Methylosinus trichosporium OB3b: one gene and its partner. The protein of the gene in region 1 interacts with the protein of each later gene in a pairwise test. Links are inferred from orthologs where the notes say so. Each region holds a gene or a part of one and is shown in the gene's direction. Other genes may lie near its edges. The genes, in order: CQW49_RS23720 and rsfS.

The links.
Region 2: the proteins of CQW49_RS23720 (region 1) and rsfS interact in binary tests that used the Escherichia coli proteins (3 or more experiments, as listed by UniProt). The link is inferred for Methylosinus trichosporium OB3b from one-to-one orthologs.

Annotation. Positions count from the first base shown.
Region 1 is NZ_CP023740.1:73,416-84,692, forward strand. What follows is about bases 2,142-5,048. They hold CQW49_RS23720 (ATP-binding protein), read left to right. Parts: upstream 2,142-3,007; coding sequence 3,008-4,090; downstream 4,091-5,048. Other genes in these bases: CQW49_RS23715 (DUF5691 domain-containing protein), read left to right, coding at 2,142-3,006; CQW49_RS23725 (DUF5682 family protein), read left to right, coding at 4,095-5,048. Outside these bases: CQW49_RS23710 (SWIM zinc finger family protein), read left to right, coding at 170-1,579; more of CQW49_RS23715, read left to right, coding at 1,576-2,141; more of CQW49_RS23725, read left to right, coding at 5,049-6,329; CQW49_RS24945 (hypothetical protein), read right to left, coding at 7,917-8,066; CQW49_RS26450 (immunity protein Imm33 domain-containing protein), read right to left, coding at 8,123-8,464; IS66-like element accessory protein TnpA, read left to right, coding at 9,315-9,677; IS66 family insertion sequence element accessory protein TnpB, read left to right, coding at 9,674-10,021; tnpC (IS66 family transposase), read left to right, coding at 10,090-11,277.
Region 2 is NZ_CP023737.1:3,865,379-3,876,720, forward strand. The notes cover bases 1-2,972. They hold rsfS (ribosome silencing factor), read left to right. Parts: upstream 1-1,265; coding sequence 1,266-1,679; downstream 1,680-2,972. Other genes in these bases: CQW49_RS18275 (quinone oxidoreductase family protein), read left to right, coding at 1-834; rlmH (23S rRNA (pseudouridine(1915)-N(3))-methyltransferase RlmH), read left to right, coding at 1,740-2,219; CQW49_RS24755 (hypothetical protein), read left to right, coding at 2,451-2,804. Also shown: CQW49_RS18295 (phosphoenolpyruvate carboxykinase (ATP)), read left to right, coding at 3,061-3,906; CQW49_RS18300 (PqqD family peptide modification chaperone), read left to right, coding at 3,930-4,238; CQW49_RS18305 (GNAT family N-acetyltransferase), read left to right, coding at 4,235-4,906; CQW49_RS18310 (asparagine synthetase B family protein), read left to right, coding at 4,954-6,867; CQW49_RS18315 (aminotransferase class III-fold pyridoxal phosphate-dependent enzyme), read left to right, coding at 7,102-8,037; CQW49_RS18320 (sulfatase-like hydrolase/transferase), read left to right, coding at 8,269-10,662; CQW49_RS18325 (formylglycine-generating enzyme family protein), read left to right, coding at 10,668-11,342. UniProt on the Escherichia coli protein: Functions as a ribosomal silencing factor. Interacts with ribosomal protein uL14 (rplN), blocking formation of intersubunit bridge B8.

The DNA of each region.
Region 1 (11,277 bases):
TTGCGAACGTCCGCTCCTGGCGCCTTCCGGCCGCAGCCACGAGGCTCGCGGGTTTTTTCCGAAGCGACCGAGCCGGCCTCGACACACTTGGGAGTAACGCTCCGATCGGCTATTCTCTCCGCACAGTTTCGTTTCAGCCTATTCGTCGCCCAAGGCGCAAGGTGATTTTGTGGCGCTCACTCTCACTCGCATCGAGGCGCTCGCGCCGGACCAGGCTTCGCTCGCTGCGGCGCGCAAGCTCCTGAAACCCTCGAGCTGGCCGACTTTGGCGAGCGACGAGCAGGGGCTCGTTTGGGGCGAGGCGCAGGGGTTCGGCTCGGCGCCCTATCGCGTCATCGTCTGCGAAACCGACGCCGGCTATAAATGCACCTGCCCCAGCCGAAAATTTCCCTGCAAGCATTCGCTCGCGCTGATGTGGCTGCGCGTCGAGGGACAGGCGAGTTTTGCGCAAGGCGAGGCTCCGCAATGGGTGCGCGACTGGACGGCGCGTCGACGCGGCCCCTCCGCCGAGTCCGCCGAGCAGCCCCCGCGCGAGACCTCGATCGCGAAGGCGATCCTCGATGAAAACGCGACCGCGGAGACGGCCCCGGAGGCGGAGGCCCGCGCCGCCGCTCTGCGCGAGAAAAACCGCAAAGCGCGCGAGGCGGGCGTGCTAGCGGGTCTGGACGAGCTCGATGTCTGGCTGAAGGATCAGATCGAGCGCGGCCTCGCCGTCTTCGTCGTCGATGCGGCTTCGTCCTGCCGCAAGATGGCGGAGCGCCTCGTCGACGCCAAGGCCCCCGGCCTCGCGACGCGCCTCGACAGCCTACCGGCGCGGCTCTTCGGACTCGGCGAGGCGCTGCGTCCGCAGGCGGCCGCCGAGGAGCTCGGACTGCTTCATCTGATCGCGGAAGCCTATCGTCGGCAGGCGACGCTCGACGCGCCGCTTCGCGACGACGTGCGCCAGATGATCGGCTGGACGCAGACGCGCGAGGCCTTGCTCGCCGATTCCGGCGCGCTGCGGGTCTCGGGTCGTTGGCGCGTGTTCCTGACGCGAGCCATCGTCCAGCCGGATCGGCTGAGGCGGGTCGAGACTTGGCTCCTGCGCGAGCGCGACGCGCAAGGGCCGCGCTTTGCGTTGCTGCTCGATTTCGTGCCGCTGTCCGGCGGCGGCAACGTTTTCGGCTATTCGACTGGAGACGGGTTCGAGGCCGAGCTTGTCTTTTACGGCTCTCCCGTGCCGTTGCGAGCGCTGGTCGCGCGCCAGATCGGGCCTTCGGCGCAGAGCTCCGCGGCGCCTCTCCCCCAGCAGTCGCTCGGGCGCGCCTTCGAGACCTATCGCAGCGCGCTCGCCGCGCGGCCCTGGCTCGATATCTGGCCGATGGCCTTCCACGGCGCGCGCGTCCGACGCGCCGCCTCCGGGACCTTTCTCGTCGACGAGACGGACGCAGGCTTCGCTCTGCCGCTCGCTTCGGAGCAGGACGCCGCCGCGCCCGGCCTCGCCATGGCGTCGCGACTCGACGGCGTCGGCCTCTGGGATGGACGCGTATTTCTCCTCGCCGAAGCGAGTTCCGATCTCGGCCGATGGACGCAGGCATGAGGCGCGCGGCCGTCTCCTCTCTCCTGCCCGGCTTCGTCGTCGGGACGTCGCGACGCGCGCTCGATTATTCGCGCCTCGCCGTTCCGCCCGCCGATCCGAAGGCCGATCTGAAAGCTCTGGCGCTGCTCGCGACGGCGTTGCGCTTCGCGCCGCCGCCCGCGCCGGAAACCTATTTCGCGGTCAGTCCGCGCGACTCCGGGCGGCGCCTCGTGACGCAAGAACAGCGCGCGCTCATGCTTCGTCTCTTCGCCTCCGGGAAGCCCGCGCTCGCGCCACAGGACGATCTCGCTTTCGCTGTCGCGCTCGCCATGGAGCGGGCGCGAGTCGCGCCGCATCCATTCGATTTTCACCGCTTGGAGCCCTTCCTGCGCGCGCATGCGGAACGGTTCGGCGCCGACGCGCTGGCCTTCATCGAGCGCGACAAGGCGATCGAGGAACGGCGCAGCTATTTCGACGCGGAATTCATCGTCGACGACAATTGGATCGACGCCACGCCCGCCCGCCGCGGCGATTTTCTCGAGCGGCGCCGGCTGAGCGATGCGCCCCGCGCGCGGGAGTTGGCGGAGGCCGTTTGGTCCGGCGAGTCCGCCGACATGCGCTTTCGTCTGCTGAAAGCCTTTCGTGTCGGGCTCTGCGTCGAGGACCGCGCATTTTTGGAAGGGCTCGCCAAGGATCGCGCGCCCAAGGTGCGCGACCTCGCCGCGCGCCTTCTCGGCAAGCTCGCCGGCGCCGATCCGATGCTGGCGGAGGCGATGAAACGCATTCGCGTCGGCAGCCGGGGCCTGCTGCGCAAACGCCTCGCGCTGACGATGGAGCTGCCGGCGACCGTGGCAAAGAATAATTGGCGTCAATGGGTGCGCGAGACATTCTCCGAGATCGAGATCGCCGATTTCGTCTCGGCGCTCGGCGCGACAGAAGAGGAAGCGATCGAGGCGGCGAAGGGCGATGCGCCGCTCCTCGGCGCAATGCTGCTGATGACGCTCCGTGCTCGCCGCTTCGATCTCTTCCGCAAGGTCGCGCCCCTCGGCGCCGATCCGCTCTGGCTGCTGATCGAGGATTTCTTCGCCGACAGCCTCGATCTTCCGCCGGACGATCGGCAGTCCTTCGCCGCCGCCATTTTGCAGGCGGAGGCGCCCGACGCTCGCGGCGGTGGAGTGCTGGCGCAAGCGATGAGCCGTCTGCTGCGCATTCTCGAAGCCCCGCTCGCCGCGCCGACCTTCGACCATCTCTTTCAGTTGGTGGCGAAAGCCGATGCGCAAGCCGTCGAAGCGGCGGCCCAGCCCCGCCTCGTCGCCCTGGCGCCCGCCGAATTCCACCCGCGCCTGCGCTCGCGTCTCGAGGCCAACGCCTCGGATGAGGCCGCGCAAAGCCTCGTCGCGCTCGATCTTCTCGACAGTCTCGAAAGCATTTCGACCCATGGCCAATAATATGAATGAACTGAAATTGCGCCGGCCCGCAGAAGATATTTTCGTGCAGGAGCTCGACGCGCTGCGGCGCGGCGACGACCGGCCTCGGCCCGAGAATTGGCTGATGTCGCCGCAGGCGGCGGTCACTTATCTCATCGGCGGAAAGGCCAAGGACGGAACACCGATCTCCGCCAAATATGTCGGCAATCGGCGCCTCGTCGAGACGGCGGTCGCGACGCTGGCGACGGATCGCGCGCTGCTGCTGCTCGGCCTGCCGGGCACGGCGAAATCATGGGTGTCGGAACATCTCGCGGCGGCCGTCTCCGGCACGTCGAAGCGGCTCATTCAATGCACCGCCGGCACGGACGAGAATCAAATCCGCTATGGCTGGAACTACGCCATGCTGCTCGCGCATGGTCCATCCATGGACGCGCTCGTCAAGACGCCGCTGACGCGCGCCATGGAGGATGGAAGCATCCTTCGGCTCGAGGAGCTGACCCGCATGGGCTCCGACACGCAGGACACGCTCATCACCGTGCTGTCGGAAAAGACGCTGCCGATCCCCGAGCTCGACACGGCCATAGACGCGCGGCGCGGCTTCAATGTCATCGCGACGGCCAATAATCGCGACAAGGGCGTCAATGAATTGTCCTCCGCGTTGAAGCGGCGCTTCAATGTCGTCGTGCTGCCGTCGCCGGCGACGATCGAGGAAGAGACCGGAATCGTCGTCAAGCGCGTGCGCGAGACCGTCACAGGACTCGGCCTGCCGCCGATCAAATCGCCGGATGCGGAGCTCATGCGCATCGTCACTCTGTTTCGGGAATTGCGCGACGGCAAGACGCTGAACGGCAAGATCAAGCTGAAGACGCCCTCTGGCTCGCTCTCCACGGCGGAGGCGATCTCCGTCGGCGTCGGCGCCTGGGCCGAGGCGGCGCATTTCGGCGAGGGCGCGATGGCGGCCGAGCACATGGCCGCCAATCTCGTCGGCGCCGTAGTCAAGGACCCGGTGCAGGACATGGTCGCGCTTCAAGAATATCTCGAGAATGTGATGCGCTCCCGCGAGGGATGGGACGATCTCTATGGCGCGATCCGCGACGTGATCTGACGCGATGGACTCCCATCTCCATCTTCTCGGCGTGCGCCATCACGGGCCGGGCTCGGCGGCGCTGCTCGTCGCCGCGCTCGACAGGCTCGACCCCGCCGTCGTGCTGATCGAGGGCGCGCCGGAAGGCGAAGCGCTCGCGCCGCATGTCCGCGGCGACGGGTTGAAGCCGCCGGTCGCCATGCTGTTCTACGCGCCGGGCGAGGCCAAGCGCGCGGTCTTCGCGCCCTTCGCGGAATTCTCGCCCGAATGGCAAGCCATGCGCTGGGCGCTCGCGCGCGGCCGTCCTCTGCGCTTCATCGATTGGCCGGCGAGCGTCTCTCTCGCCTTCACGCAGAAGGACGAGGATGCGGAGGCGCAGCGCTCCGACCCGCTCGACCTTCTGGCCGAAGCGGCCGGCGTCGCCAATGGCGAAGCGCTGTGGAATACGCTCGTCGAGGAGAGCGGCGGCGCGAGCGATCCAGTCGCCGCTTTCGCCGCCATCGGCGAAGCCATGACCGAGGCGCGCCGCCATGCCGAGGAGAGCGGCGCGCCCGCCGCCCGTCGCGACGCGATCCGCGAAGCCTTCATGCGTCTCTCCATCCGGAAGGCGCTTCAGGATTTCGGCGGCGCCGTGGTCGCGATCGTCGGCGCCTGGCACATCGACGGCCTCCGCGCGAAAGTTTCGCCCACGGTCGACAAAGCGACGATCAAAGGCCTCGCGAAAGTGAAGGTCGAAGCGACCTGGGCGCCCTGGACCGACAGCCGTCTCGCCTTTGCCTCCGGCTATGGCGCCGGCGTCGTCTCGCCCGGCTGGTTCCGACATCTCTGGCGCGCCTATCGCGAAGAGACGTTCGAGCCCCTATCCTTCGCGGCCGGCTGGCAGGCGCGCACGGCGACCCTGCTCCGAGCGGAGGGCTTCGCCGCCTCGCCCGCCGCCGCCATAGAGGCCGCGCGGCTCACACTGTCGCTCTGCGGATTGCGCGATCTCGCGACGCCCGGCCTCGACGAGATGCGCGATGGCGCGCTGGCCGCGCTCTGCAATGGCGATCCTGTGCCGCTGCGCGTCGTCGAGCGGCGGCTCTATATCGGCGAGACAATCGGCGAGATTTCCGGCGACGCGCCGCAGAGCCCGCTCGCGCGTGATCTCGCGCTCTGGCAGAAGCGCGTGAGGCTGGAGCCGAAGGATATCGAGAGCGACATACGTCTCGATCTGCGCACCGAGGCGGGTCTCGCGAAATCGACGCTGCTGCATCGGCTGCTTCTGCTCGGCGTCTCCTGGGGGACGCTCATCGAGGCGGACGCCGGCCGCGGCACGTTTCGCGAAATCTGGCGCCTCTCCTGGCGTCCGGAATTTTCGGTCGCGCTCGCCGAGGCGCTGATCTACGGCGTCACGATCGAGGAGGCCGCCGGCAATATCATCCGCGACCGCGCCGCGCATTGCGCGCGCGTCATGGACATGGCCAAGATCGTCCGCGCGAGCCTCGTCGCCGATCTTCCCGACGCCGCCGGAGCGGCGATCTCAGCGCTCCAGGCGCTCGCCGTCGACGCCAGCGATCTCACCGATCTGATGCTCGCCATAGCGCCGCTCGCGAGCGCGCTGCGCTATGGCGTCGCACGGCGGCTCCCCGAGGAGGCGCTGCGCGCGCTGGTGCATGCGCTCGCGGTGGAGGTCAATGCGGGCGTGCGCATCGGCTCGCGTCAACTCGCCGCCGATGTCGCCGCGGCGCGCGTTGCAGCCATGCGCGGCTTCGACGAGGCGCTGGCGATCTTCGACGCGCCCGATCTCGTCGCCGGCTGGCGCAAGGCGCTGACGCTCATCGTCGAGGACGAGCAGAGCGCGCCGGCGGCGGCGGGCTTCGCGCTTCGGCGCCTCCTCGATCTCGGCCTCTGGACCGCGGAGGCAGCCGCCGCGGCTTTCGTGCGCCGCATGTCCGCCGCGCCGCTGGAGGCTGGCGCCTTCCTCGAGCATTTCGTCGCCGGCGGCGCGGAAATTCTGCTTCAGGACGCGGCGCTGCTCGCGCTCGTGGACGCTTTCATCGTCGATCTCGACGACGATTCCTTTCTCGCCGCGCTTCCCTTGCTGCGACGCGCCTTCTCGGGCTTCGACAGCACGGCGCGCATCCGGCTTATCGATGGCGTCGCGCAAGGGCGGCGCACGCTCTCGCACGCGCCCGCGCCAGAACCCGAGGAGGATGATCCGGCCTTTGCGGCCGCGCTTCCTTTGCTGCTGCGCATTCTCGGACTCGAGGCCGCGTCATGACCAACGACAAGGAACGCATGCGCCGCTGGCGTCTCGCGGTCGGCGGCGAGGAGGCGGAGGCCGCTCTTTCGGACGCTGACCAGCGCCTCTCTCGCGCGCTCGGCGCGCTCTATGAGAGCGACCCCAAGACCGGCCGCCGTGGCGGGCTCGGCGCTTCGGCACCGCGCGTCGCGCGCTGGATCGACGACATTCGCGAATTTTTTCCGGCCTCCGTCGTCGAGGTGATTCAGAAGGACGCCTTCGAACGCCTCAATCTCAAAGCGCTGCTGTTGGATCCGGAGTTCATTGCGACTCTGGAGCCCGACGTGCATCTCGTCGCCGACCTCATGTCTCTGCGTTCGGCGATGCCGGAGAAGGCCAAGTGCTCCGCGCGCCTCGTCGTGCGGGCATGTGGTGGACGAGCTTATGCGGCGCCTCGCGCATAGGATGCTCGAAACGCTGCGCGGCGCGCTCGACCGCCAAAAGCGCACGCGGCGTCCCCGCGCGGCGGACATAGATTGGCGCCGGACCATCGGCGCCAATCTGCGCCATTATCAGCCGGAGCATAGGGCCATCGTGCCCGAGACGCTCATCGGCTTCGCGCGCCGGTCGAAGCAGCGCGCCGATATCGATCATGTGATCCTGTGCGTCGACCAATCGGGCTCGATGGCGGCCTCTGTCGTTTACGCGTCGATCTTCGCGGCGGTGATGGCGTCGCTGCCGGCGGTGCGCACCTCGCCGTCTGCTTCGATACGGCGATCGTCGATCTCACCCAGCAATGGCCGATCCTGTCGATGTGTTGTTCGGGGTGCAGCTCGGCGGCGGCACCGACATCAACAAGGCGCTGGCCTATTGCGAGGGCCTCGTCGAGCAGCCGGCGAAGACGCATCTCGTTCTGATCAGCGATCTCTTCGAGGGCGGAAGTGCGAAGGACATGATCGCCCGTGTCGCATCGCTGAAGCAAGCGGGCGTGAATGTCATCGTCCTGCTCGCTCTGTCGGATCTCGGCCGCCCCGGCTATGACGCCAATCACGCAGGGCTGATCGCCGCGCTCGACTGTCCCGTGTTCGCCTGCACACCCGACCAGTTTCCGGGCCTCATGGCGACGGCGCTCACCAGGCGGGACATCGGCGCCTGGGCCGCCGCGAACGACATCGCCGTCGTGAGAGCGACCGGCCGTATTTAGCTGAGGCGGTAGACCAACGATCGCTCGCCGGCGGAGCACGAGCGACATAACATCCGCCGCGGTGATGGCGCTTGAACAATCGCTTTTTCCACGATTTACGCGCTCACATTTCGCCTACTGCCCCGCCCGCCAGGGAGATCGATACGGGACCACTTCTCCGAAGATTGATTCGGAACGGGCCAGGGATCTGCCCCGCAAAGCGACGAGCGCTCACCACAGACCGGCGCCGATATCGATCTCCCTCATGCCCAAGCCGCGGACTGCACGAAAAGTGCGCGATAATCCTCGAATTCTGAGATCGGCCCGCGACAGCGCTGCAAAGCCCCAGCGCATTGTCCGAGCATGGCCGACGTCATCTCCCTCCCTCTCCGCATGATCTCGATCCATCGGCCGTGTCGAATAATTGACAAAGATCGGGACAGTCAGGAATCTTGCGTGCGGGGCCGGGTTCCCATCACCGTATTCTCAGACTTATAATAAGCGCCGACGTCGGTTTTGGAGAGGAGATTGCCGATCGGCGAATAGGAGAAGCGCTTGACGATCGAGGACGGTGAGGCGGCGCGGGTCGCCATGGTCAGGCGGTCGAGCTCGTCATAATCGAAGCTGTCCGAGACGCCCGATGTTGAAGCTACTTCAACTCTTTGTCAGACCACACGTCACGGTAATGCTCTGTAACCAAGAATCTCCAGCCTGGCGGAAGTCCCAAGAATGGCAGCACGAGCGGAGCCCACTCTTGTAGATGTATTCCATGGAGTGGCACAAAAAAATCTTCCTCCGTAGACAAGTTCTCGCCAGCCCAAATGTACCATCCGCTTGTTTCCTTGTCTGGGGAAATCCGCATCCCATTTATTGGGCGGATTCCCTCTTTAAGGTTCCTGGAAACGCCCACTTTCAGAGCAAGATCGCAACCATAATATGGCGCGCTGAACTGCGAGCATATTTGCTTTTGGGCCTCTTCAAGGTCGATCATTTCAGAATCCAAACTTGAGCTTCATGGTTCTGCTGAAGGCGCTCAATTGACCGCCTTGTATTGCAGAGCACGTTGGGCAGTGAGGCTGAACGGCACTTATCGAACTCTGGCCCTGTATATCGATAGAGCCTTGTCTATAATACTGAACGATGAGCGGATCAATGTGATCGGCAATTTGGTTACTTGTTATTTGCCCACAATCGACACAGGGCTGCCCTTGAACCGCGGCTCTTTGAGCAGCTGTAGGGCCTGCTCCAGACGGGCGAGTGTATGGCCGAGACACGTTGCTGCTTGGTTCAAAGCTGCTGTCGGGAACTCCGGATTTAGCACCTCCTTGGTTTTCCGAATACCAAGTGTAGAGCCCCTCGCCCAGCGCCGCGCCGGCTGCAGCGCCGCTCTGCGCGCCGGCATAGCCGCCGACAACCGCTCCGGCGAGTGCGCCAGCCGGAGTTCCGACCAGCACGCCAGCTCCCGTAGGCGCGCTGAGGCCAAATCCTTCGCCGCCTCCGACGGCCGCGCCCACAAGCACTCCTACAATGCCTCCACCGATGCCACCGAATATGCTTCCGACGGTTCTCGCGCAAGGCAATCCACAGCCGATTGTGTAGGCGTAAGCCCCACTGCCCGTCGCGTATCCCGCGGCGATGGTGGAGGCGGGGGCGTGTTCCGGGGGCGGCGTGAGGTTGGGCTGCCTCGTCATGAAAAAGCCCGCGGCTCGCAGCTGCGGCCCATAGATCCGCAGAAACGTATCCCTACGCCGTGGGCCGCCTTTTCAAAATCGATGGAATAGAGCGAAGCTGCGCAGCTAAGTCGGCTTTATGAGCGAGGCAAGCTGCACAGCATGGGTCGGATGACATTGATCACGGGCGGCGAACGACGGCGCCGATGGAGAAACGAAGACCGGACGCGGATATTGGCGGCGATCGCCGAGCCGGGCGCGGTGGTCGCCGATGTGGCGCGGCGCGAGGATGTTTGCACGAGCCTCGTCTACAAATGGCGGCGCGCGGCGCAGCGGGAGGCGAGCGCCGCTGTGTGCGGATTTTCGCCGGTGATCATCGAGCCCGCTCCGCGAGTGGCGACGTCACAGGAACAGCCGCTGCAAGAATCCGCGGCCGGCGTCGTCGAAGTCGAGCTGAACGACGTGCGTGTGAAGATCAGCGCCACGGCGCCGTCTTCCGTGATCGCTGCGACCTTGAAGGCGCTGCGCTCATGATTCCCTTGCCTGCGGGTTGCCGGGTCTGGATCGCCACCGGCCATACGGATATGCGACGCGGCATGCAGGGCCTGGCGCTTCAGGTTCAAGAGCAGTTGCAACGCGATCCTCACGCCGGTGACCTCTACATTTTCCGCGGGCGCCGCGGCGATCTCGCAAAAATCCTCTGGCACGACGGGCTCGGCCTGTCGTTATACGCCAAGCGGCTCGACCGTGGAAAGTTCATCTGGCCCTCGGCGAGCGCGGGCGCGGTGTCGATTTCGGCCGCCCAGATGGCCTATATGCTCGAGGGAATTGATTGGCGAAATCCGCAATCGACATGGCGTCCAGCAAGCGCGGGATGAGCGAAAAAGCTGGGGTCGGACGCATTTTGGGGCGCCACAAATCGAAAGATTTGTGATTCACTCGCTATATGGACGCCATCGGCAAAGCCCTGTTGGACGAAAACGCCGCGCTGAGAGCCGAGCTCGCCGTCGCGCGCGCGAAGGCGTCGGAAGACATGGCGCTGATCGCCGCGCAGAAGCTTCAGATCGCCAAGCTGGAGCGCCAGATATACGGGCAGAAATCGGAGCGGTCGGCGCGTCTTCTCGAGCAATTGGCGCTCATGTTCGAAGAGCTGGAAGCGAGCGCGACGGAAGACGAGATCGCCGCGGAACAGGCGGTCGCGAAGACGACGGCGGTCGCCGGCTTCGCGCGCAAACGGCCGGAGCGCAACACCTTCCCGGAACACCTGCCGCGCGAGCGCGTCGTGATCGAGGCGCCGACGAGCTGCGCCTGCTGTGGCGGCCAGCGCCTGCGCAAGCTCGGCGAGGATGTGACGCAGACATTGGAGACGACGCCGCGTCAGTGGAAAGTGATCGAGACCGTGCGGGAAAAGTTCTCCTGCCGGGACTGCGAGAAGATCACGCAGCCGCCGGCGCCATTCCATGTCGTTCCGCGCGGCTGGGCGGGGCCGAGCCTTTTGGCGATGATCGCTTTCGAGAAGTTCGGCCAGCATCAGCCGCTGAACCGTCAGGCGGATCGTTATGCGCTCGAAGGCGCGCCGATCGCTTTGTCGACCATGGCCGATGCGATCGGCTCCATTTGCGCCGCGCTCGAGCCACTGCGCCTTCTCATAGAAGAGCATGTTCTCTCTGCCGAGCGCCTGCATGGCGACGATACGATCGTGCCCGTGCTGGCGAAGGGCAAAACCGACACCGGCCGCTGCTGGGTCTATGTGCGCGACGATGCGCCCTTCGACGGCGCCGGACCGCCCGCTGCGATTTTCTATTACTCGCGTGATCGCAAAGGCGAACATCCGCAGACCCATTTGGCGAACTACTCCGGCATTCTGCAAGCGGACGCCTATGACGGCTACAACAAGCTGTATGCAGCGGAGCGCAAGCCTGGTCCGATTCTCGAAGCGGCGTGTTGGGCGCACGCGCGGCGCCCGTTCTTCGTCATGGCCGACATCGATGCGAACGTCCGTCGCAAGGCGGCGGGGAAAAAGGAGATTCCTTTGTCGCCGATCGCGATAGAGATCGTGCGCCGCATCGATGCGCTGTTCGAGATCGAGAGGTCGATCAACGGCAAGAGCGCGCAAGAACGCCTCGCCGTTCGC
Region 2 (11,342 bases), on another replicon or contig:
TATCGCAGCGGCGCCTATCCGACGGCCTTGCCCTTCACCCCGGGCCTCGAGGGCGCCGGCGATGTGGTCGCCCTCGGCGAAGGGGTCGAAAATTTCAAGATCGGCGACCGCGTCGCCTATGTCGGCCCGCTCGGCGGCTATGCGGAGGTCCGCAATGTGCCCGCCGCCTCGCTGGCGCCGCTGCCGAAGTCCTTTTCCTACGAGACCGGCGCGACGATGATGCTGAAGGGCCTCACCGCGCAATATCTGCTGCGTCGCACGCATAAGGTGAAGAAGGGCGACCGGCTGCTGGTGCATGCCGGCGCCGGCGGCATGGGCCAGCTGCTGTGCCGCTGGGCCAGCGCGCTCGGGGCGAGGGTGATCGCCACCGTCGGCGATGAGGAGAAGGTGAAGATCGCGCGCGCCGCCGGCGCCGAGCACGTGATTCTCTATCGCAGCGAGGATTTCGTCGCCGCGGTGCGCGAGATCACCAAGGGCAAGCTCTGCGATGTCGTCTATGACGGCGTCGGCCGCGCCACTTTCCCGGCCTCGCTCGATTGCCTGCGGCCCTTCGGCCTCTTCGTCAGCTATGGCTCGGCTTCGGGGAAGATCGACGCTTTCGACATCAACCTCCTGTCGCAGAAGGGCTCGCTGTTCGCGACGCGGCCGTCGCTGTTCACCCATATCGCCCGCCGCGCCGATCTCGAGGAGATGACCAAGGACGTGGTGCGCGCGGTGAAGAAAGGCGACCTCGTTTTTGAGCGTCCGACGCTCTACCGACTCGCCGACGCCGCCCGAGCCCATGCGGATCTCGAGGCGCGGCGCACGAGCGGGGCGCTGGTTCTCATCCCCTGAAGGAAAAAGTCGAGGACTGTGACATTTCTGTCACAGCTCCGTAACGGCGCCGGCGGCGGCCGCGCTCGCAAAATCTAGACTGTTGAATTGGCGGCGGCTGCCGATTCGCTCTCGGTCGCGCCGCGATGCGACGGCGGGCGGTTTCGCGGCGCCCGGGCGGCCCGCATGCCCGCGCTCTGGACAAATGCGACGAAATATGCCGCGCGCCCTCGCGAGGAATCGGCTAGTTTTCGTAATCGTCCCGGCTTCGAGGTTCCTCCCACCTCACGATGGGCCCGGACCGCCTTCCAAAACCCGGCCCTGAGCCGGGTTTTTTTTGTTTCGGCCGAAAAGCGTGGACTGGACCGTTACATATATCTGGTTGCAATCGTCCTGAAAACGTCTCATCTTGTGACTGCGGCGCCAGCGCCGCGAAACATGAGGGTCGCAAGCTGACGACAAGTGTTCTCGAAGGGGCGGCTCGCGCGCCGTCCCGGCCGGCCGCCGGGCCGATCGGCCCGCTCGCCGGATCCATAGCGCCGAAAATCCTGTCGAGCCTGGAAGACGCCAAGGCCGAGGACGTCATCTCCATTGATCTGCGCGGAAAGACGACGATCGCCGATGACATGATCATCGCGACCGGTCGCTCGACCGTGCATGTCAGCGCCATCGCAGACAAGGTGCTCAAAGCCTGCAAGGAAGCCGGTCACGTCGCCCCGCGCGTCGAAGGCCTGCCACAGGGCGATTGGGTGCTGATCGACGCGGGCGACGTCATCGTCCATATCTTCCGTCCGGAAGTACGCCAGTTCTACAATCTCGAGAAGATGTGGGGCGGAGCGCGTCCGACGGAGTTGCGCGTCGTCTGACGCGCGAGGCACGACTGGAGCCGAAGCGTCATTTGCTTTCGCGAATGACCGCGAGGGGCGATGCGTCTCGGATTATTATGTGTCGGGCGGCTGAAGGCCGGGCCGGAGCGAGAGATTTACGCGCGCTATGCGTCGCGGATCGCGGCTCTGCGCAATCTCGGCTTCGCCGGGCTCGATCTGCAGGAGATCGACGAGAGCAAGGCCCGCACCCCTGCCGAGCGCATGGCGCAGGAGGGAGCCGCTCTGCTGGCCGCCACGCCGGCGGGCGCGAGACTCGTCGTCTTCGATGAGCGCGGCCGGGCCGCCTCGAGCGTCGATTTCGCCCGGCTGCTGGAAAGCGAACGTGATCGCGGCGTGAAGGCGCTGGCTTTCGCCATCGGGGGCGCCGAGGGGCTCGCGCCGGCGGCGCGCGAACGGGCGCAGGCGGTGTTCTCCTTCGGCGCGATGACCCTGCCGCATCAGCTCGTGCGCATTCTCGTCGCCGAGCAGATTTATCGCGCCATGACGATCCTCTCCGGTCATCCTTATCATCGCGGCTGACGATTCGGTTGCGGAGCGATCGGTGCGCTCCGCCTTGCGGACGTCGGTTGCCTCGACCTCGGCGACGCACGAAACACGAGTCGTCGATTCTCCACCGTTTTCTCGGCGGAAGCCGAAGCAGAGCTCTGTCGCTCTTATCATCTTTGCGGCGCGCCGCTCGCAGCAGAAAAGCAGCGTGAGTTGCGCGTCGCGCGCGGCATCCACGCCGATCTCCGAGGTGATTCGAACCGCATGCTTCTCGTGAGCGGCGCCGCGCGTTCGTCGATGCGAGCAAAATGCGGCTTGTCGATCCGTGAGACTACGAAAGCCGATCGCCTTGACAATCTCGGCGTCTGCTTCACTATCGCAGCACTATTTCGAGCATTGCATCACGTCATCACAATTGGAAGGAGACAATCCATGTCCGCCGGCGACAGCGAATTTTTTTCTGCAGCGTCTTGCAGCGCCTCCGACGAGAAGAGCCAGAGCGCGGCGTCGCGGGATTGGCGCCGTCCATCGGCTCGGCGACTGGACTTGTCCGAGGCCGAGTTTTTCTTCACCACGCCGGCGGTCGATGGGACCACCGACAAGGATAAGAAGTCCTGAGCCTCATGCATCGGGCGATGCTCGTCGGGACATCGCCTCCGGTGTCGTAATCCCTCGCGGATGTGGCGGTCTTTCGAGCTCGGGTCTGCGTGCGATAGATGCGCGGCCCAATTGCAAGTTCTCATCGGACGACGTTATGACGGATGCCAATTGCGCAGAACATCATTGCTCATGTTTCGGCTTGCATATTCGCTCGCAGATCGCGCTTCCAGAAATCGACGAATGTCCGCCCCATCGTCAACCGAGCTTGCCGCTGGTGGCGGTGAGGCGCGGCGACCTCGGCGAGCTGGAGCCGTATTTCCGCGAGGGAAGCGATCGATTGCATGTCGAGGATAGCGGCGTCGCCTTTTCGGTCGCGGGCGTCGCGCGCTATCTGGTGAAGGACGGGCGCGAGATCGTTGTCGATGCAATCCCCGGCGCTTCGCCGCGCAGCATTCGTCTCTTTCTGCTCGGCTCCGCCTTCGGCATTCTCTGTCATCAACGCGGGCTGACGCCTCTGCACGCCAATGCGATCGTGCTGCAGGGGGAAGCCGTCGCTTTCGCCGGTCCGACCGGCGCCGGCAAATCGACTCTCGCGGCGTATTTTTTGAGCCGTGGCTGTCATCTGCTCTGCGACGACGTCTGCGTCGTGAGCTTCGATCGCGACGGCGCGCCTCTGGCTTGGCCCGGTCCGCCGCGCCTCAAACTGTGGCGGGATGCGGTCGCCTCCCTCGGCCACGACGACGAGAGCCTCGAACGTGTCGTCGAAGGCCATCACAAGTTTCACATGCCGTTCTCGCGCGGCCTCGGCGATGGGCCGTTTCCATTGCGGCGTCTCTATGTGCTGGGCGCGGCGCCGGCGCAATCGGACACGAGCTTTCGTCGCCTGCGCGGCGTCGATGCGATCGATGCGATCTTCGCGCAGACCTATCGCAACCGATTTCTCGGCCGCATGGGTCTGCGCGCACGCCATCTGCAGCTGAGCGCGGCGATCGCGCGGCGCACGGAAATCTTCGTCGCCTCGCGCCAATGGGGCTTCGGCGTCTTCGAGCGCGAAGCCGAGCGCATCCTGCAACACGCCGGGCGACGACAAAGCGGCCTCACACCGTCGCTCGCCTGCTGACGAAAGAGTGAAGGGAGACGAACATGGCGATCCAGCCGACGCCTCTGGCTGCGACCGACACGGTCAAGCGCGCGCAATTCGTCATCGAAGCCGATGTCGACGGCGAGATCGTCGTCTTGAATCCCGACACCGGCGCTTGCTACGGCCTCGATCGCATCGCCACCGAGATATGGAGAGAGCTGGCCGAGCCCGGCAGGGTCGGCGATATCTGCTCGGCGCTGCTCGCACGCTATGACGTCGACCGCGCCACCTGCGAGACGCAGGTGCGCGAGCTGCTCGAGCATCTGCGGGGCGAGGGCGTCGTCGAATTATGCGCGAAGGACGCGCGATGATGATCGCGGCCTCGGCGCCGACCTGCCCGGAGCCGCCGCCGGCAACGCCCTCGAGCGCGTCCAGCAAGCGGGATATTCCGCTGAATGCGGTGCAATGGGCGTTGTTCTCCGCGCTCGTCGCCGCGCCGCCACGCGACAATCCGCAGCTGCGCGCATTCTTGTCCGCGCGCCGCGACGATGCGGAGCCGGCGCCGTTGACGCAGAGCGACGATATCGAGGGCTTCTGTTGCGGCGTTCGCCTGCTCGACGAGACTTTGGCGCGCGATGCGAGCGAAGCTTCGGGTTCGAGCGACGAATTCGGCCGTCACACTTTCGTGCTTCTGCGCGAGGAGCGCGTCGTCGCTTATTATTCGCAACGTCTGCGCCGCATGCGCCGCGCGTCCGCCGAACTCGATGGCGACGCCGTCGCGATCATGCAGCTGCAGCGGCTCGCCGTGGATCGCGCGGAGCAGGGGCGGGGGGTCGGCTCGACGATGCTGCGCGCGGCGATCCTGCGCGCGTTGATGATCGGCGAGCGCTGCGGGGCGCGCGCCTTGTGCGTTCATGCGCTGTCGCCGCAGCTGAAGCGCTTCTATCTCGAACGCGGCTTTCGGCCGATGCCGGGAGTCATCGACCCGCTCGGCGTCGTGCTCACATTGGATGATGTCCGCAACGCCGCGGCGAGCTGACGCGCGCGGGCATTGGCGCGCTGCGCCGCAGAGGAGGACGCCGCTTCATGGCGATCGCCGGATGTCGTGTCTCGAGCGGCGATGGGGCGCCGCCGGACATAGAACGCTCGCTCGCGGCGATGACGCTGCGCGCGTCGACGACGAAGCGTCGGACGAGCGTCCTTCGTGATGGCGGCGCCGTCTTCGGACGTTGCGACGAGGGACAGATCTCGGCCGGGACTCCGCGCGGGATTGCGACCGTCGCCGCCTTCGACGGCCGGCTGGACAATCGCAGCGAGCTGCTGCGCATGCTCGGCGCCGACGGCGTGTCGCCGATGGCCAGCGACTGCGAGCTGGCGATGTTCGCCTATGCGCGCTGGGAGGGGGAATTCGCCGATCGACTCATCGGCGATTTCGCCTGCGCGATCTGGGACGGCTCGCGTCGCACGCTGCTGCTCGCCCGCGACGCCATCGGCGCGCGGCCGCTGTTCTTCTGGCGAGGGGAGGGCGCTGTCTTCTTCGCCACCGAGCCGCGCGGCCTCCTGGCTCAGCCGCAGATCCCGAAGGAGATCGACGAGGCTTGGGTCGGACGCGCGCTGGCGTGGATTCCGCAGGAGCGTGGCTCGAGCTTCTACAAAGGCCTGGAGCGCGTGACGGCGGGGCATGTGGCGCGCTTCGAGCGCGACGGCGAGGTCCGGCGATCGAAATATTGGCGGCCCGAGTCGCTCGCGCCGATTCGCTTCGCCAGCGACGACGACTATGTCGAAGGGCTGCGCGCCGCGCTCGACACAGCGGTGCGTGACCGCATCGCCGGCGGCGGGCGCATCGGCGGAGATTTGAGCGGCGGGCTCGACAGCGGCGGCGTGATGGCGACGGCGGCGCGCCGGCTGCAGCAGCACGATCGTCGTCTCACCGCCTTCACCGCCGTGCCGGCCGGCGAGATCGATCCCGCCGATTATCCCCGGCGCATCGTCGACGAAGGCGCGCTCGCCGCGCTCACCGCGGCGTCCTTTCCCAACATCGATCATGTGCGCGTCGCCAATTTCGCGGGCTCGATGTTCGATGCGAGCGACCGCGCGAGCCGCGCGATGGATTGTCCGGTGGCCGCGCCTGTCAATTCCGCATGGCTCGACGCCATCGGCGAGGAGGCGCGTCGGCGCGGCGTCGGCGTGCTGCTGACCGGCCAGATGGGCAATATGACGATGAGCTACAATGGCTCCGGCTGGCTCGTCGATTTGTGCCGCTCGGGGCGCTGGGGCGAGCTGCTGCGCGAGTTCCGCGGCCTCGTTCGACAGGGGGCCAGCTGGCCGAGCCTGATCAACCGCTACATGCTCGGGCGGGCGCCGGCCCCTCTGCGAAGGATGGTGCGGACGCTGGCGGGTCGGCCGGAGCTCGATTTTCGCCAATATTCGATGATCCGGCCCGAATTCGCAGCGCGCCTGCGCCTGCTGGAGCAAGCCCGAGAAATCTCAGGCGATCTGACCAATATCGATCGCCGCGGCGATATGCGCGTCGAGATGATCGAGACGCTCGATCTCGCAATGTACGGGCGCGCGGCCAAGCGCATGTACGGCTTCGACAGGCTCGATCCGACCGCCGATCGACGCCTCGTCGAATATTGCCTCGCCATTCCGCAAAGTCAGTTTCTGCGTGATGGACAGCCGCGCTCGTTGATGCTGCGCGCCATGGAGGGCGTGCTGCCGGACGCTGTGCTGCGGGAGCGCCGCAGAGGGCTGCAATCGGCCGATTGGCATGTGGGGCTCGCCGCCGCCCGGGACGAGATCGTCGTGGAGATCGAACGTCTCTCGCGCAGCCCGCTGGCGAGCGAAGCGCTCGATCTGCCGCGGCTGCGGCGCATGGTGGAGAATTGGCCGAGCGGCGGATGGGGGCGCAGGGAGATCTACTATCCTTATTGTTTCGCTCTGACCAAGGGCCTCGCGGTTGGCCGCCACATCCGCCAAGTCGAGGGCGTGAACGGCTGAGGGGTGGCGCGCCCTCATGGCTCGCTTCTTGCCTTTCGGTTCAGCAGGAACCGAGCGCGCAGCCTCGCCCTCGAGCAGCGGAACATGTCAGGCGCATCGTCAGAATCGGCCAATGAGCCCAATGATCAGAGCGAGCCCGTTGTCGCCGGCGACGAGTCGGGGCCGGCGAGTCCGCTCGACTTTTCGGGCTCGTGGCTCGGCTTTCCGGAGCATTCCGCGGAGAGGGCGGAGCTTATGGACGAGCCGCGAGCCGTTCCTGAGACAGGCGACCTCGCCGACGCGCTCAGCGCCAAGATCGCGCCCGTTTCCTTCGGCGATCGCGCCTATTTGTTTTCGTCCGAGGCCGAGGCTTGGCGCTACGCAGTCGAGACGATGCGGCGGCGCCAGAAGCTCGTCGGCCGACCGCAGCGGCGGCGGCTCATCGTCTGCGCCGGAGCCGCGGGAGGCTTGCCGGATGGCTTGGAGGATGATGGCGACGTCATCCTGCTCCAGAGCGACGAAGCTGGCGCATTGGCCGCGGAAGTCGACAATCGGACCGCTGGAATTCTCGTCGCTCCAGTGCGGACGAGCGCCGGCTTCGAGGTCGTTTCGCGCGGGCTGCTCGTGCGGCTGCGCGAGACCGCGGACGAATATGGGCTGGTCCTCGCTTTCGACGAGAGCGTCTGCGGCCTCGGCCGCTCGGGCATGCTGTGGGCGCATGAGTGGACGGGCGTGACCCCGGACATGATGGTCGCCCTGCATCTGCAGCGCAGCGCTCCGCCGCTGGCCGCGCTGATCGTCACGCAGAAGTCGGCGCGCGGGGCGGCGGGACTTCCGCCCCCTGCAGATCGGGCGGCGCTTCTCGCCGGCGGCGCCCTCGTGGACGGGCTGACCGCTCCGGGCTTTCTCGAGCGCGTGCAGAACAGAGGCTGGCGGCTCGAAGATCGGCTCACGGAATTGTTCTACCGGCGCCGTGGAGCCTTCACGGCGCTGGGCGGCGTCGGCCTGATGCAGGGACTGGCGTGCCCCGGAGAGGCGGAGCCCTGGCGCGCCACGCTGGCTGAACGCGGACTCCTCACTCGCGCCATGGGATCGTTCCTCGGCCTCATTCCCCCGCTCTCGGTCGAGGACGGCGACATCGACGCGGCGGTCGCCATTATCGACGCGGCTTGCGCGCTGGAGCCGCGCTGAGCGCCGCGGGGCGGGTCGCGCGCAGAGGACCGTGAGCCGAGAAGCGGCGCGCGCCCATGGGGAGGCGCGCATGTCGGAGCCTACCATGTACATGGGATGGGCCGCCCGCAGACGTGTTGCTAGAGAGGGACGAATTCGAGATCGCTCTCGAGTTCCGCCCGCGCGGACGCGCTGCTCTCAGCGCTTCGTGACGATAGGCGATTCTTCGGCTCGACGTGGAAGAGATCGTCCATGAATGCGCGTTTCACCATGACATCGGCCGTTTCCGCATTGGTCTCCGCCGTCCTCGGCCTTCTCGGCGCCGCGACGACCGCCGCACCGGCCCGCGCCGCCCCCGACATCCTCTTCATCGTCCTCGACGACGTCGGCGTCGACCAGTTGTCGATCTTCGGCTACGGCGGGGTGACGCCGCCCAAGACGCCCAATATGGCGAAGATCGCCGCCGCCGGCGTGCGCTTCTCCAATGTCTGGAGCATGCCGCAGTGCTCGTCCAGCCGCTCGACCTATTTCACCGGCCGCCTGCCGCCGCGCACCGGCGTCGGCCTGGCGATCCAGGAGAACCATTTGCCGCAGACCTACGTCTCCTCCTTCGAGACGACCCTGCCGCGGCTGCTCGAGACCGCCGGCTACAAGAGCGCGCTGGTCGGCAAATACCATCTCGGCACGGAGCGCGACCCGGCAGGCGACTGCGCACCGGCGTCGCGCGGCTTCGATAGTTTCGCCGGCAATATGCGCTCCGGACCGCCGTCGATCGATCTGACCGCCGGCAATGTCGATCCGACCGGGGCCCAGGTCTGCGGCTATTATCAGGTCGGCGCCGCCGGCGCCTGCTACACGAAAGCGTCGAGCGGCGTCTCCTGCCGCTTCATCGGCTCCGGCCAGACCGATTCCCAGACCTCGCCCGCCCGCACCTGCCTGCAGCGCGGCGGCATCTTCACCCCCGGCAAGAGCTGCGGCGCCGACGCGCCGGCGACGAGCGACTTCGACCGCTACAACGCCTATTACGTCTGGCCGCGCACCGCCTTTTCCGGCAAACGCTCCCCGACGCTGTCGAGCTGCGGCGTCGGCTCGACGGTCGATCGCACCTACCTCACCATCGCCCAGCAGAATGACGGCGTGAGCTGGTGGAAGAGCCAGACCGGGCCGCGCATGCTGACCCTGTCTTTCAACGCCATCCACGCCCCGTTGCAAAAGCCGCCGACCACCCTCGTCCCCGACCCGGACGACAAGCCGTCGGCCTGCAACTCCATGCTGCCCGACCGCGAATTGCTCAATCTGGCGATCGAGAGCCTCGACGCCGCCATCGGCCGCACCCTCGCCCAGATCGGTCTCTCCCAGCTCGGCGCCGACGGCCGCACCATCGCGCGGTTGAATCTCGGCGACACGATGGTGGCGATCATCGGCGACAATGGCAGCTTCGGCCCCACCGTGCGGGCGACCGACGGCTTCGACGTCGGCCGCTCCAAGGGCACGACCTACCAGACAGGCGTCTGGGTGCCGCTGATCGTCGCCGGCGGACAGGTGGTCCAACCCGGTCGCGTCGTCGACGCGCTGATCAGCACCGCCGACCTCTACGGCCTCTTCGCCGCCATGGCCGGCCTCGACGCCGCCAAGCTGGCGCCGCCATCCCATCGCCTCGACAGCGTCCCGATGCACGCCTATCTGACCGATCCGGCGGCGACCCCGACCCGCAAGATCAACTATACGGAAATCAACTCCGGCACCTTCACCCCCGATCTCTCCGAGCGCAGCTGGCCCTGCGTGATCGGCTCCCAGTGCTCGGACGTCCTCTTCCCGACCGAGGGTTTCTGCAAGGACAATGGCGGCGTCTGGTACGGGCCGGGCGCCGCCGCCCAATATTCCTCGTGCTGCGCCGTCGCCGCCGCCAATTCCTCGTCCAGCATTACTCCGATGGCGGTGCGCCAGCGCGCCGCCCGCGACCTTCGCTGGAAGCTGGTGCGCAGCGAGACGATGAACTGCGCCAAGCCGCTCGCCGGCTCCGGCCAGCAGCCGGTGGTGCCTTGGGCCGAATACGCCACCCAGAGCAAGGACGAGTTCTACGACCTGAAGAAGGTCGCCGGCTCCAACCCCGCCGGCATGGACTACGCCGCCAATGACAAGCTCGCCGCCTGCGCCGCCTCCGATCCGGCGACCTGCCTGCCGTCGAATCTGCGTTCGACCTACCGCAAGCTCGCCGCCGAGATCGACCGCATCGCCGGCGAGACCAGCGAGGAGGCCGCCTGCCGCGCCAAGGGCGACGGCAATCTCGATATGCGCATCGATCGCCAGGACATCGCCGACTGGCAAGCCTTCGCCGGCAAAGGTCCGAGCCGCTACGACATCAATGTCGACGGCGAGACCGACGACGACGATTTGTCGATCATCCGCGCCAATCTCGGCCGCGCCTGCATGACGGTCTGCCGCCGCGCCGATCTCGATCGCAACGGCCAGGTCGACAAGGCCGATCTGGCGCTGCTGCGCCGCCAGTCCGGCCGCTGCAAGGACACGCTGTGCGGCGGCGATCTCGACGGCGACGGCCGGGTCGCCGCCAGCGACGAGGTCTTTATGCGCAAAGCCATGGGCGTCTGCGGCGGACGAGCGCATTCCGTCGCCGTCCGCCATTGACCGGCATGCTGACCCGCGCCATCTCGCTCGTCGCCCTTGCGGCGGTCGCTCTGGCGATGTCGCAAGCGCGCGCCGTGGACCCGCAGGCCCGGCTCTGCCGAGCTTACTCCGGCACGCCCAAGGGCTTCGGCGCCGGCGACGCGCGCGCCGCTACCGCCGGCATGTCGTGGGTGGCCGGCGGCGCCTTCCTCATGGGCTCGGAGGACTTCTATCCAGAGGAGCGCCCGGCCCACCGCGTCTTTGTCGGCGGCTTCTGGATCGATCGCCACGAGGTCACCAACGCCCAGTTCGCCGCCTTCGTCGCCGCCACCGGCTGGCGCACCGTCGCCGAGACCGGCCTCGACCCGAAGGACCACCCGGGCCTGCCCGCCGAGCTCACCGCGCCGGGCTCGATGGTCTTCATCATGCCGACGACGAACCCCGGCCGCTCGCCCGAGAGCTGGTGGCGTTACGTCCACGGCGCCGACTGGCGCCATCCCGGCGGCCCCGGCACCTCGATCGACGGCAAGGACGCCGAACCGGTGGTGCATGTCGCCTGGCGCGACGCCCGCGCCTATTCCGACTGGCTCGGCCGCGACCTGCCGACCGAGGCGGAATGGGAATATGCCGCCCGCGGCGGGCTGGAGGGACGGCCCTACGCCTGGGGCTCGGAGGTCCGCCCCGACGGACGTTACATGGCC